Regions from separate parts of the Rummeliibacillus sp. G93 genome, predicted to be linked through region 1. Evidence: a T-box and tRNA genes for the amino acid it is inferred to sense, from the RefSeq annotation. Region 1 holds a T-box; the other regions hold tRNA genes.
The links. A T-box is a leader RNA that pairs with one kind of tRNA and senses whether it is charged. The one in region 1 lies ahead of thrS (threonine--tRNA ligase), so its partner is inferred to be a tRNA-Thr.
Positions count from the first base shown of each region.

Region 2: it encodes a tRNA-Thr, which carries the amino acid that the T-box ahead of thrS (threonine--tRNA ligase) is inferred to sense. The anticodon was not compared.
Region 3: it encodes a tRNA-Thr, which carries the amino acid that the T-box ahead of thrS (threonine--tRNA ligase) is inferred to sense. The anticodon was not compared.

Region 1 covers NZ_CP097314.1:387,998-392,571, forward strand. Annotated here, with positions in the region: gene M2M59_RS01985 (hypothetical protein) at 85-399, opposite strand; gene M2M59_RS01990 (GNAT family N-acetyltransferase) at 736-1,191, shown strand; gene thrS (threonine--tRNA ligase) at 1,221-3,134, opposite strand; T-box leader at 3,183-3,407, opposite strand; T-box leader at 3,464-3,686, opposite strand; gene M2M59_RS02000 (LLM class flavin-dependent oxidoreductase) at 3,881-4,574, shown strand, end outside.
Region 2 covers NZ_CP097314.1:3,046,146-3,050,719, reverse strand. Annotated here, with positions in the region: rRNA gene M2M59_RS15440 (23S ribosomal RNA) at 1-1,420, shown strand, start outside; rRNA gene rrf (5S ribosomal RNA) at 1,534-1,649, shown strand; tRNA gene M2M59_RS15430 (tRNA-Thr) at 1,920-1,992, shown strand; tRNA gene M2M59_RS15425 (tRNA-Glu) at 2,095-2,169, shown strand; tRNA gene M2M59_RS15420 (tRNA-Val) at 2,190-2,265, shown strand; tRNA gene M2M59_RS15415 (tRNA-Tyr) at 2,272-2,355, shown strand; tRNA gene M2M59_RS15410 (tRNA-Gln) at 2,361-2,435, shown strand; tRNA gene M2M59_RS15405 (tRNA-Lys) at 2,440-2,512, shown strand; gene rocF (arginase) at 2,689-3,591, shown strand; gene sigW (RNA polymerase sigma factor SigW) at 3,940-4,503, shown strand; gene M2M59_RS15390 (zf-HC2 domain-containing protein) at 4,517-4,574, shown strand, end outside.
Region 3 covers NZ_CP097314.1:84,432-89,005, reverse strand. Annotated here, with positions in the region: rRNA gene M2M59_RS00465 (16S ribosomal RNA) at 171-1,718, opposite strand; tRNA gene M2M59_RS00460 (tRNA-Ala) at 1,840-1,915, opposite strand; tRNA gene M2M59_RS00455 (tRNA-Pro) at 1,935-2,011, opposite strand; tRNA gene M2M59_RS00450 (tRNA-Arg) at 2,015-2,091, opposite strand; tRNA gene M2M59_RS00445 (tRNA-Leu) at 2,125-2,213, opposite strand; tRNA gene M2M59_RS00440 (tRNA-Gly) at 2,219-2,293, opposite strand; tRNA gene M2M59_RS00435 (tRNA-Leu) at 2,330-2,414, opposite strand; tRNA gene M2M59_RS00430 (tRNA-Lys) at 2,425-2,500, opposite strand; tRNA gene M2M59_RS00425 (tRNA-Thr) at 2,509-2,584, opposite strand; tRNA gene M2M59_RS00420 (tRNA-Val) at 2,594-2,669, opposite strand; rRNA gene rrf (5S ribosomal RNA) at 2,678-2,793, opposite strand; rRNA gene M2M59_RS00410 (23S ribosomal RNA) at 2,920-4,574, opposite strand, start outside.

The DNA of each region.
Region 1 (4,574 bases):
TGTAGGTTGTGACATGTTGAAGAAAGAGAGATAGCATACAAATTAAAAGAGCAAACCATACTCATGGTTGCTCTTATAAAAGGGCTAGTAAGTTCTACCGCCAATATTGTAAGACTCTAATTTGATTTTATTGGTTTTAGAGTCTCGCATATAAGTATATTCTTTCTTATCATTTTTCAAAGTAACATACACTAGCAAAAACCTATCGCCTGTTTCCTTTGTATAGAACGGTGTAATTTCTGTGATGTCTTTTTTATCAATCTTTTTAGTTTCTATTAAGTAGCTTTCTACATCATTTTTAATAACATATTTTTTATATTCCATGTAACCATATATTGAACCACCAATAACGACACAGCTAATAATAAAAATTAAAAAATACTTTAATTTTTTATTCATCTACCCACCTCGATACCATTTATTGTATATGTATTTACATCTATTATAGTAGGTTTATGTCTCTCATGCTATTTGCTTTCAGAAATTCGTTTTGATCATATTTCCTTTTTTTCATTTTGTTCAGTCGCAGTTAAAAGTGATTATCATTTTGAAATTTATCAATATGGAAAGTTAGCTATGATATAATTAAAAGGTCTGAAAATAATTTAAAAAAGAGCAGATATTAAAGGAGGCGTTCATTATGAAAAACAATAGAACTGGTAAGAACTCAAAGGGGATAACGCCTAATTTGCAACGGTAACTTAGCGTTTCCCCTCAATTTGAAAGGGGAATGTTATGCGTACAAGTAGTGTAGAAATTAACGAATTAAATGAAGAGAACTGGTATGAGTGTTGTGCGCTTGAAATATCAGAGAGCCAAACAAAGTATATTGAGTCGAATGCTATTTCAATTGCCCAATCTAAGTTTGAAATATCATTAAAGCCTTTCGCGATTTATTATGAAGAAAAAGTAGTCGGTTTTCTTATGTATAATACGGTGAGAGAAGAGCTTGATGGATATTGGGTATACCGTATAATGATCGATAAAAATTATCAGGGTAGAGGCATAGGAAAAGCTGCAACACAGTTAATGATTTTAGAAATGAGCAAGCTGCCAAATGCCAAAAAAATTATTGTGGGTTACAATCCAGAGAACAAAGAAGCCCATCATCTATATGCAAGCTTAGGGTTTATTGATTATGGAGATCGCTTTGGAAAAGAAATGGCTGTCATTAAAAATATAAATAAGTAAATTAAAAAGGGGAGGACCAATATAAGGTTTTAAATGCTGCGTTCATTTATTTGCTTTACAATATTCTCTTTAAAATCCTTAAATGGTATACTGATTGATTGTTTTTCTCCGTGCTTCCGAACATTTACTGCGTTTTCTTTTAACTCTTCATCACCAAGCACAATAATATAAGGAATCTTTTGCATCTGTGCTCTTCTTATTTTATATCCTAATTTTTCTTCGTCATCGTCAATTTTAACTCGTACCCCTAATTGTCTCAGCTGAGATTGGACTTTGAAGCAATAATCTAGGTGAACCTGAGAGACGGGAACAATTTGTACCTGTGTAGGAGCGAGCCAAACAGGGAAGGCTCCTGCAAAATGTTCAATTAAAATGCCTAAGAAACGATCGATGGAACCGAATACTGCGCGATGAATGACCACCGGACGAGCTTTTTCATTTTGTTTGTCTATATATGTTAAATCAAACTTCTCTGGTAGCTGGAAGTCGAGCTGCACTGTAGCACATTGATGGCTGCGTTGAATGGCATCTTTTATATGAATATCAATTTTGGGGCCATAAAAGGCACCATCGCCCTCATTGATTTTGTAAGGATACCCCAAGTTATTTAGTACGTTTTCTAAAGCTGTTTCAGCCCGATTCCAAAGTTCCTCGCTGCCCATTGAATCCTCTGGGCGTGTCGATAATTCAATTTCATATTCAAATCCGAATACTTTATACACATGGTCGATGATTTTTAACGCAAGAGTAATTTCATCTTCAATCTGTTCTGGTGTAACGAAAATATGAGCATCATCCTGGCAAAATGATCTAACACGTAATAAACCATTTAAGGCACCGCTGAATTCATGTCGATGAACTTGCCCGAATTCCGCCATGCGAATAGGCAAATCACGATAGGAATGTCGTTCATTTTTAAAGATGAGCATATGTCCGGGACAGTTCATCGGTTTTAAGGCAAAGTTTTGTTCATCAACCTGTGTAAAGTACATATTTTCTTTGTAGTGATCCCAGTGACCAGATTGCTCCCACAATCTCTGATTCATCATGAGTGGAGTCCGCACCTCTTTATAATCATACTTAGCCTGTAAATTTCGTAAAAAGGACTCGAGCTCATTCCGTATAATCTGGCCATTTGCCAGATAGAAAGGCATGCCGGGTGCTTCCTCTGAGAACATGAATAACTCAAGTTCTTTTCCAAGTTTACGGTGATTTCGCTTTTCCGCTTCCTCTAGAAAGACGAAATAGTCACGTAGCTCATCCTTTGTTGCAAAAGCGACACCATAGATGCGTTGAAGCATTTTATTATTACTATCGCCTCGCCAATATGCCCCAGACACTTTTGTTAATTTAAAATGCTGGATCTTACCTGTAGAAGGTATATGAGGACCCCGGCATAAATCATAAAAGTCACCCTGTTCATAAACAGTAACTGTTTCATCCTGTGGAATGTCTTCTAACAACTCAAGTTTTAATGGATCATGCGCAAATAACTGTTTTGCTTTCTCGCGTGAAACTTCCTTTCGTTTTATCTCCACGTTTTCATTAATGATTTGTTTCATAACCTTTTCTATTTGAGGTAAATCACTTGGAGTGATAGGGGAATCTAGCTCCACATCATAAAAAAAACCATCTTCAATGACAGGGCCAACTCCAAAATGAATAGAAGGATATATACGTTTTAATGCGTGTGCCAATAAGTGGGCTGTTGAATGGAGAACCACTGCTATTCCTTCTTTTGAAGCTGCATCATATAAGGAAATCTGTGCATCTTCTGTAATCTGGCATCCTACATCTGTAGGTATCCCATTTACATAACCGACAATTGTCTTTTTAGAAAGACTTGGGCTAATGGAGTGGGCAATATCAGTTAGTGTTACGCCTCGCTCATATTGCTGTTGTTTGCCATCTGGAAATTGAATTTGTATAAATTGATCATTCATCATGTTAAACACTCCTTTTTTATAATAAAAAAACACACGCATCCCTAAACAAGGGACGAGTGTGTTGTTAACCCGTGGTTCCACCCAACTTTCCATACGCTAAAGAATAGCCTATGGCTCTGGTGCTGTAACGTAGCATAGACGGTATTGGATACTACATTCCCCAATACAGCTCAAAGGTGGTAAATTATTTTCCTAAGCTAGGAAGATTTCAGCAAAACTTCCCTCTCTGTAAACCGTAAAAATAATTCATGTCCTCATCATCGCTTTTAATTTTTATTTCAATCAATGGAATCCTGTTAAATACAAAAAAACGCACGCATCCCTAATAAAGGGACGAGTACGTTTTAACCCGTGGTTCCACCCAACTTCCCATAAGTTAGATACAACTTATGGCTTTGGTGCTGTAACGTAGCATAGACGGTATCGGATACTAGATTCCCCGATACAGCTCAAAGGTGGTAAATTACTCTCCTGCGTTAGGAAGATTTCAGCAAGACTTCCCTCTCTGTAAACCGTAAAAGCAATTCATGTCCTTATCAGCGCTTCTTCATCAAGAATTAAATTATTATATATATTATGATAATTATTACTATTTAGCAACACCTATTTTAATTATGAACAATTTATTGACTTAACTTCCTCGCCAATCCAATCATTTTACATCCCATTAAACTTCCGCTAGCATTATGACGTATAAATATCACATTTACACAGATAGATGAAAAAAGGGAAGGATGAGTAACATGAGACTCTCTATTCTAGATCAAGCGCCGATACCAAAAGGGGCTAAACCGGCACAGGCTTTAAAAAACAGCGAAACATTGGCGATTCTTGGTGAAGAGCTAGGCTATCACCGTATGTGGATGGCGGAGCATCATAACGGGCAATCGCTTGCAAGCTCTGCGCCTGAAGTAACAGCGGCTCACTTGGCTGCTAAAACAAACCGTATTCGTATCGGCACAGGCGGCATCATGATGATGCATTACTCACCATTAAAAGTAGCGGAAGTGTTCAAAACATTAAGCGCACTGTCACCTGGCCGCATCGACTTTGGCGTTGGACGCGCACCAGGCGGGGATACTTATGCTATTTATGCGATGGCAAAAGGTAAACGACCTGAGATGACGGATCAATATAAAGAAATTGAAACAACACTTAAGTTGATGAACGATCAAAAACCAGGCATCTCTGTCTATGATTCAGTTGTGGCAACACCAGCGCGCGTGGAACTTCCTGAAGCATGGCTATTAGGCTCGACTGGTAATAGTGCCGTACGAGCAGGTCGCATGGGAATGGGTTACTCCTTTGCTCAATTCTTCAATGGTGGAATGACGAGAGAAATCTTCGACACATATCGCGCTAATTTCGAGCCTTCATACTTTATGGAAACACCAGAAATTCTGGTGACATATGCGACAACTGTAGCGGAAACAAAAG
Region 2 (4,574 bases), 590 kb from region 1:
ATGTGCGTCCAAGCAGTAAGGCGTGAGAGTAGGCAAATCCGCTCTCTATAACGTTGAGCTGTGATGGCGAGCTCTTTAGAGCGAAGTTCCTGATTTCACACTGCCAAGAAAAGCCTCTAGCGAGGCAGGAGGTGCCCGTACCGCAAACCGACACAGGTAGTCGAGGAGAGAATCCTAAGGTGAGCGAGAGAACTCTCGTTAAGGAACTCGGCAAAATGACCCCGTAACTTCGGGAGAAGGGGTGCTCTAGTAGGGTGCAAGCCCGAGAGAGCCGCAGTGAATAGGCCCAGGCGACTGTTTAGCAAAAACACAGGTCTCTGCAAAACCGTAAGGTGACGTATAGGGGCTGACGCCTGCCCGGTGCTGGAAGGTTAAGGGGATTGCTTAGCGCAAGCGAAGGTGAGAACCGAAGCCCCAGTAAACGGCGGCCGTAACTATAACGGTCCTAAGGTAGCGAAATTCCTTGTCGGGTAAGTTCCGACCCGCACGAAAGGCGTAACGATCTGGGCACTGTCTCAACGAGAGACTCGGTGAAATTATAGTACCTGTGAAGATGCAGGTTACCCGCGACAGGACGGAAAGACCCCGTGGAGCTTTACTGTAGCCTGATATTGAATTTTGGTACAGCTTGTACAGGATAGGTAGGAGCCATTGAAACCGGAGCGCCAGCTTCGGTGGAGGCGTCCTTGGGATACTACCCCAGCTGTATTGAAATTCTAACCCGTACCCCTGATCGGGGTAGGAGACAGTGTCAGGCGGACAGTTTGACTGGGGCGGTCGCCTCCTAAAGAGTAACGGAGGCGCCCAAAGGTTCCCTCAGAATGGTTGGAAATCATTCGTAGAGTGTAAAGGCACAAGGGAGCTTGACTGCGAGACCTACAAGTCGAGCAGGGTCGAAAGACGGGCTTAGTGATCCGGTGGTTCCGCATGGAAGGGCCATCGCTCAACGGATAAAAGCTACCCCGGGGATAACAGGCTTATCTCCCCCAAGAGTCCACATCGACGGGGAGGTTTGGCACCTCGATGTCGGCTCATCGCATCCTGGGGCTGTAGTCGGTCCCAAGGGTTGGGCTGTTCGCCCATTAAAGCGGTACGCGAGCTGGGTTCAGAACGTCGTGAGACAGTTCGGTCCCTATCCGTCGTGGGCGTAGGAAATTTGAGAGGAGCTGTCCTTAGTACGAGAGGACCGGGATGGACACACCGCTGGTGTACCAGTTGTTCTGCCAAGAGCATCGCTGGGTAGCTATGTGTGGACGGGATAAGTGCTGAAAGCATCTAAGCATGAAGCCCCCCTCAAGATGAGATTTCCCATTACGCAAGTAAGTAAGATCCCTCAAAGACGATGAGGTAGATAGGTTCGAGGTGGAAGTGTGGCGACACATGGAGCTGACGAATACTAATCGATCGAGGACTTAACCAAATTTCTTAAGAACCTTCAATTCACGTTTATCCAGTTTTGAAAGAACAACTTTCTTTCAATAAGAAGGATTTCAAGACACGAGCAGTAGTGCGATGTGTATTGGAAGCCGTAAGTCTAGTAATGATGGCAAAGAGGTCACACCCGTTCCCATGCCGAACACGGAAGTTAAGCTCTTTAGCGCCGATGGTAGTTGGGGGCTTCCCCCTGTGAGAGTAGGACGTTGCTAGGCATATTAAGACACTGCTGATTCAATCAGTAGTGTCTTTTTTATTACATAAAATGTGAAGGCTTGTTGCCGTATAAATAGCCTTGAGATAGTTTTCTAATCATCACTTATTGTTTAAATGAAGGTAATAGACTTCATCCTATATAAAAATAATTTATTTAGTTAAAGTAATCAAATAGTTTTTCATTATATTGTTGACAAAAGATTGTATCCAATTTACAATTAAAAATGTCTTTGCCATTAGGATTAATGCGTTGTTATAATCTAATATATGCTTCCATAGCTCAGTAGGTAGAGTGCTTCCATGGTAAGGAAGAGGTCACCGGTTCAAGCCCGGTTGGAAGCTTATTTATAAAGGTTAAACTTTTTAGGTTAAAACTGTTGCTTTTTATAAATTAGTATGGTAAAATAATTCTTGTCTTGTTAAAGAGATATACATAAAGCGGATGGCCCCTTGGTCAAGCGGTTAAGACACCGCCCTTTCACGGCGGTAACACGGGTTCGAATCCCGTAGGGGTCACCATCTTATATAACTAATATTGTGGAGGATTAGCTCAGCTGGGAGAGCATCTGCCTTACAAGCAGAGGGTCGGCGGTTCGATCCCGTCATCCTCCACCATTTGTCGGAGGGGTAGCGAAGTGGCTAAACGCGGCGGACTGTAAATCCGCTCCTTCGGGTTCGGCAGTTCGAATCTGCCCCCCTCCACCATCTATTGGGGTATAGCCAAGCGGTAAGGCAACGGATTTTGATTCCGTCATGCCCTGGTTCGAATCCAGGTACCCCAGCCATTTTGAGTCATTAGCTCAGTTGGTAGAGCATCTGACTTTTAATCAGAGGGTCGTAGGTTCGAATCCTACATGACTCATTTCTTATATAAAACCTTCTTCTTTTATTAGAAGAAGGTTTTTTGTTGTTTCTAAATAAGTATAGATTCTAGTATTCCAGTTTTCTTTTTGAATAAACATACAAAAAAATGTGACGTTGAGCCATCCCTATAAAAGCGGTTACAATATTAGCAGAATACAAAGGGGGTATTTAATAATGAATACATCATTAAACATCACAATGATTGGGGTACCAATGGACTTAGGTCAACAACGCAGGGGTGTAGACATGGGGCCGAGCGCCATCCGTTACGCAGGCGTGCATGAACGTTTAGAAACGATTGGACATACGGTAGAGGATTTGGGGAATATCGTCATTGAACCTGCAAAAGAAGAGCCAAACACAAAACTACGCAATTTATCAGCTGTATTGAAAGCAAATACAGAGCTAGCTAATAAAGTGAATGAAATGGTTAAAGAAGAACACTTCCCATTAGTATTGGGCGGAGATCACAGCATTGCCATTGGTACTTTAGCAGGTCTCTCAGATCACTATAGCAATTTAGGTGTTATTTGGTATGATGCGCATGCAGATATGAATACAAGCGATACATCACCATCAGGTAACATTCATGGTATGCCACTTGCTATAAGCATGGGTTTGGGACATGATAGTTTAGTAAACATTAGAAACTATGCACCTAAAGTGAAACCAGAAAACATCATTATCATTGGGGCACGCTCAGTGGATGAAGGCGAAAAAGAACTTATCCGGGAAAAAGGCATTAAAGTGTATTCAATGCATGAAATTGATCGTTTAGGCATGACATATATTATGCAAGATGCAATCAACTACTTAAAGGACAGAAATGTAGATGGTGTTCATTTATCACTTGATTTAGACGGTATTGATCCAATCTATACACCAGGTGTAGGGACTCCAGTTCCAGGCGGTATTACATATCGAGAAAGCCATTTAGCAATGGAAATGTTGCATGAATCAAATCTTATTACGTCTGCAGAATTTGTTGAAGTAAACCCTATTTTAGATGAAAAGAATCAAACAGCTGAAGTAGCGGTAGCATTAATGGGTTCTTTATTTGGTGAAAAGCTAGTATAAAAATGGGCGACTGCCCATTTTTTTTTTATTTTAATTTACAAAATGGAAAACATAAATTAAAAATGTTGGATATTTCCTTCCTGATTCTTGTTATAATAAAGTGATGTAACAATCAAAGAAGATTACTAAACATCATTTTTTTTATCTAGGTGGAATGATAAGAGACCCTATGAAACTATTTGCTAATTTCAAGAGTTTTTGGACTGTAGGTTTATTATCTAATCATCACATGTCCTATAAGTTTTATGATGGAAACACGTTAGCTGATAAAATTTAATGATGAAAAAATGAAACCAAACAATACTGCGATACGTATAGTATGTAGCCGCATGGCGGAGGGGAATTCACATGGACTCGATCACGAACAAAAGAATAAAGCAAGTGCTGAAAGGTGACCAGCATGCGTATTCCGAAATTGTAAGCCTCTATCAACAGAAGGTCTACCAAATATGTTATCGTATGCTTAATAATCAGCATGAAGCAGAAGATATTGCGCAAGAAGCTTTTATACGGGCCTATACTAATTTACATACGTTTGATCTCAATCGGAAATTCTCAACCTGGCTTTTCCGGATTGCTACAAACTTATGTATAGACCGTATAAGAAAAAAGAAACCTGACTATTATTTAGATGCAGAGGTAGCAGGTACTGACGGGCTTGATATGTATTCTCAGATTTCTTCACCGGATCGATTGCCGGAAGAAGAAGTAGAAGGAATGGAATTGCAGGAGCGCATTCAATACGAAATCAGCTGTTTATCCGAAAAATATCGGACAGTGATTATCTTAAAATATATCGAAGAACTGCCGTTGCAAGAGATTAGTGAAATTTTGAATATACCGCTTGGAACGGTTAAAACACGTATACATCGCGGACGTGAAGCTTTAAGAAAGCAACTAAGTAATTTGTAGGAGGGGTTTCACAATGAATACATGCCCTAAAGAGATTGTGCAATATATGCATGAATATCTAGATGGGGATA
Region 3 (4,574 bases), 300 kb from region 1:
GTTATTAAGCCTAAAAAATTTAAAACTTAATAAATGTGTTACTTAAGAATTTCTTCAATGTCGTTTTATCCAGTTTTCAAAGAACAAGATTTTGAGAGTATGAACCCTCAAAACTGAACAGCAAGATGTTAATCCTACAGACGAAGTCTGTATTCCGTTAAATTCCTTAGAAAGGAGGTGATCCAGCCGCACCTTCCGATACGGCTACCTTGTTACGACTTCACCCCAATCATCTATCCCACCTTCGGCGGCTGGCCCCAAAAGGTTACCTCACCGACTTCGGGTGTTACAAACTCTCGTGGTGTGACGGGCGGTGTGTACAAGGCCCGGGAACGTATTCACCGCGGCATGCTGATCCGCGATTACTAGCGATTCCGGCTTCATGTAGGCGAGTTGCAGCCTACAATCCGAACTGAGAACGGTTTTATGAGATTAGCTTGCTCTCGCGAGTTTGCGACTCTTTGTACCGTCCATTGTAGCACGTGTGTAGCCCAGGTCATAAGGGGCATGATGATTTGACGTCATCCCCACCTTCCTCCGGTTTGTCACCGGCAGTCACCTTAGAGTGCCCAACTAAATGATGGCAACTAAGATCAAGGGTTGCGCTCGTTGCGGGACTTAACCCAACATCTCACGACACGAGCTGACGACAACCATGCACCACCTGTCACCAATGTCCCCGAAGGGAAAACTCTATCTCTAGAGCGGTCACTGGGATGTCAAGACCTGGTAAGGTTCTTCGCGTTGCTTCGAATTAAACCACATGCTCCACCGCTTGTGCGGGCCCCCGTCAATTCCTTTGAGTTTCAACCTTGCGGTCGTACTCCCCAGGCGGAGTGCTTAATGCGTTAGCTGCAGCACTAAGGGGCGGAAACCCCCTAACACTTAGCACTCATCGTTTACGGCGTGGACTACCAGGGTATCTAATCCTGTTTGCTCCCCACGCTTTCGCGCCTCAGTGTCAGTTACAGACCAGACAGTCGCCTTCGCCACTGGTGTTCCTCCAAATCTCTACGCATTTCACCGCTACACTTGGAATTCCACTATCCTCTTCTGCACTCAAGTTCCCCAGTTTCCAATGACCGCTCGCGGTTGAGCCGCGAGATTTCACATCAGACTTAAGAAACCACCTGCGCGCGCTTTACGCCCAATAAATCCGGACAACGCTTGCCACCTACGTATTACCGCGGCTGCTGGCACGTAGTTAGCCGTGGCTTTCTAATAAGGTACCGTCAAGGTACGTTCATTTCCTAACGTACTTGTTCTTCCCTTACAACAGAGTTTTACGATCCGAAAACCTTCATCACTCACGCGGCGTTGCTCCATCAGACTTTCGTCCATTGTGGAAGATTCCCTACTGCTGCCTCCCGTAGGAGTTTGGGCCGTGTCTCAGTCCCAATGTGGCCGATCACCCTCTCAGGTCGGCTATGCATCGTCGCCTTGGTAGGCCGTTACCCCACCAACTAGCTAATGCACCGCGGGCCCATCCTGCAGTGGCGCGAAAGCGCCTTTCAACATTTCACCATGAAGTAAAATGGATTATCCGGTATTAGCTCCGGTTTCCCGAAGTTATCCCAGTCTGCAGGGCAGGTTGCCCACGTGTTACTCACCCGTCCGCCGCTAAATCAGAGGAGCAAGCTCCTCGTCATTCGCTCGACTTGCATGTATTAGGCACGCCGCCAGCGTTCGTCCTGAGCCAGGATCAAACTCTCCATAAAAGTGTTTGATTGCTCAAAATTTCACTAGCGCATCATCTTTACGATGATGTCTTTAAAACTAACAGTTGTTAGTAAGTTTAAATGATTAACATCTTGCTTGTTCAGTTTTCAAGGTTCATGTTGGTGGAGCCTAGCGGGATCGAACCGCTGACCTCCTGCGTGCAAGGCAGGCGCTCTCCCAGCTGAGCTAAGGCCCCAATGTATATATAGTATAAATGGTCGGGAAGACAGGATTCGAACCTGCGACCCCTTGGTCCCAAACCAAGTGCTCTACCAAGCTGAGCTACTTCCCGAAATGGTGCGCCCAGCAGAAGTCGAATCCACAACCTTCTGATCCGTAGTCAGACGCTCTATCCAATTGAGCTATGGGCGCATTTATAGTAAATAATATGTTGTTGTATAAGAATGGTGCCGAGGACCGGAATCGAACCGGTACGGTAGTCACCTACCGCAGGATTTTAAGTCCTGTGCGTCTGCCAGTTCCGCCACCCCGGCATATTTGGAGCGGAAGACGGGGTTCGAACCCGCGACCCCCACCTTGGCAAGGTGATGTTCTACCACTGAACTACTTCCGCATATGCTGTGTTAATCTGGCAATATTTAATTTAAAATGGTGCGGGTGAAGGGAGTCGAACCCCCACGCCTTGCGGCGCTAGATCCTAAGTCTAGTGCGTCTGCCAATTCCGCCACACCCGCGTGATTAAAATGGTGAGTCATGTAGGATTCGAACCTACGACCCTCTGATTAAAAGTCAGATGCTCTACCAACTGAGCTAATGACTCATTTTAAGTGGTGCCGGCGAAAGGAGTCGAACCCTCGACCTACTGATTACAAGTCAGTTGCTCTACCAACTGAGCTACACCGGCGAATAAATATGGTGGAGGATGACGGGATCGAACCGCCGACCCTCTGCTTGTAAGGCAGATGCTCTCCCAGCTGAGCTAATCCTCCATATTACAGCCTAGCAACGTCCTACTCTCACAGGGGGAAGCCCCCAACTACCATCGGCGCTAAAGAGCTTAACTTCCGTGTTCGGCATGGGAACGGGTGTGACCTCTTTGCCATCATTACTAGACCTATTATTTATTTAAGGACAAGAATTATTATACCATGTTTTCTAGAAAAGTCAACAACTTTTTTAAAAAACTATTTCTTGTTCTTTCAAAACTGGATAAACGTGAATTGAAGGTTCTTAAGAAATTTGGTTAAGTCCTCGATCGATTAGTATTCGTCAGCTCCATGTGTCGCCACACTTCCACCTCGAACCTATCTACCTCATCGTCTTTGAGGGATCTTACTTACTTGCGTAATGGGAAATCTCATCTTGAGGGGGGCTTCATGCTTAGATGCTTTCAGCACTTATCCCGTCCACACATAGCTACCCAGCGATGCTCTTGGCAGAACAACTGGTACACCAGCGGTGTGTCCATCCCGGTCCTCTCGTACTAAGGACAGCTCCTCTCAAATTTCCTACGCCCACGACGGATAGGGACCGAACTGTCTCACGACGTTCTGAACCCAGCTCGCGTACCGCTTTAATGGGCGAACAGCCCAACCCTTGGGACCGACTACAGCCCCAGGATGCGATGAGCCGACATCGAGGTGCCAAACCTCCCCGTCGATGTGGACTCTTGGGGGAGATAAGCCTGTTATCCCCGGGGTAGCTTTTATCCGTTGAGCGATGGCCCTTCCATGCGGAACCACCGGATCACTAAGCCCGTCTTTCGACCCTGCTCGACTTGTAGGTCTCGCAGTCAAGCTCCCTTGTGCCTTTACACTCTACGAATGATTTCCAACCATTCTGAGGGAACCTTTGGGCGCCTCCGTTACTCTTTAGGAGGCGACCGCCCCAGTCAAACTGTCCGCCTGACACTGTCTCCTACCCCGATCAGGGGTACGGGTTAGAATTTCAATACAGCTGGGGTAGTATCCCAAGGACGCCTCCACCGAAGCTGGCGCTCCGGTTTCAATGGCTCCTACCTATCCTGTACAAGCTGTACCAAAATTCAATATCAGGCTACAGTAAAGCTCCACGGGGTCTTTCCGTCCTGTCGCGGGTAACCTGCATCTTCACAGGTACTATAATTTCACCGAGTCTCTCGTTGAGACAGTGCCCAGATCGTTACGCCTTTCGTGCGGGTCGGAACTTACCCGACAAGGAATTTCGCTACCTTAGGACCGTTATAGTTACGGCCGCCGTTTACTGGGGCTTCGGTTCTCACCTTCGCTTGCGCTAAGCAATCCCCTTAACCTTCCAGCACCGGGCAGGCGTCAGCCCCTATACGTCACCTTACGGTTTTGCAGAGACCTGTGTTTTTGCTAAACAGTCGCCTGGGCCTATTCACTGCGGCTCTCTCGGGCTTGCACCCTACTAGAGCACCCCTTCTCCCGAAGTTACGGGGTCATTTTGCCGAGTTCCTTAACGAGAGTTCTCTCGCTCACCTTAGGATTCTCTCCTCGACTACCTGTGTCGGTTTGCGGTACGGGCACCTCCTGCCTCGCTAGAGGCTTTTCTTGGCAGTGTGAAATCAGGAACTTCGCTCTAAAGAGCTCGCCATCACAGCTCAACGTTATAGAGAGCGGATTTGCCTACTCTCACGCCTTACTGCTTGGACGCACATAACCAACAGTGCGCTTACCCTATCCTACTGCGTCCCCCCATTACTCAAATGGCAGGGAGGTGGTACAGGAATATCAACCTGTTATCCATCGCCTACGCCTGTCGGCCTCGGCTTAGGTCCCGACTAACCCTGAGAGGACGAGCCTTCCTCAGGAAACCTTAGTCATTCGGTGGATGGGATTCTCACCCATCTTTCGCTACTCATACCGGCATTCTCACTTCTAAGCGCTCCACCA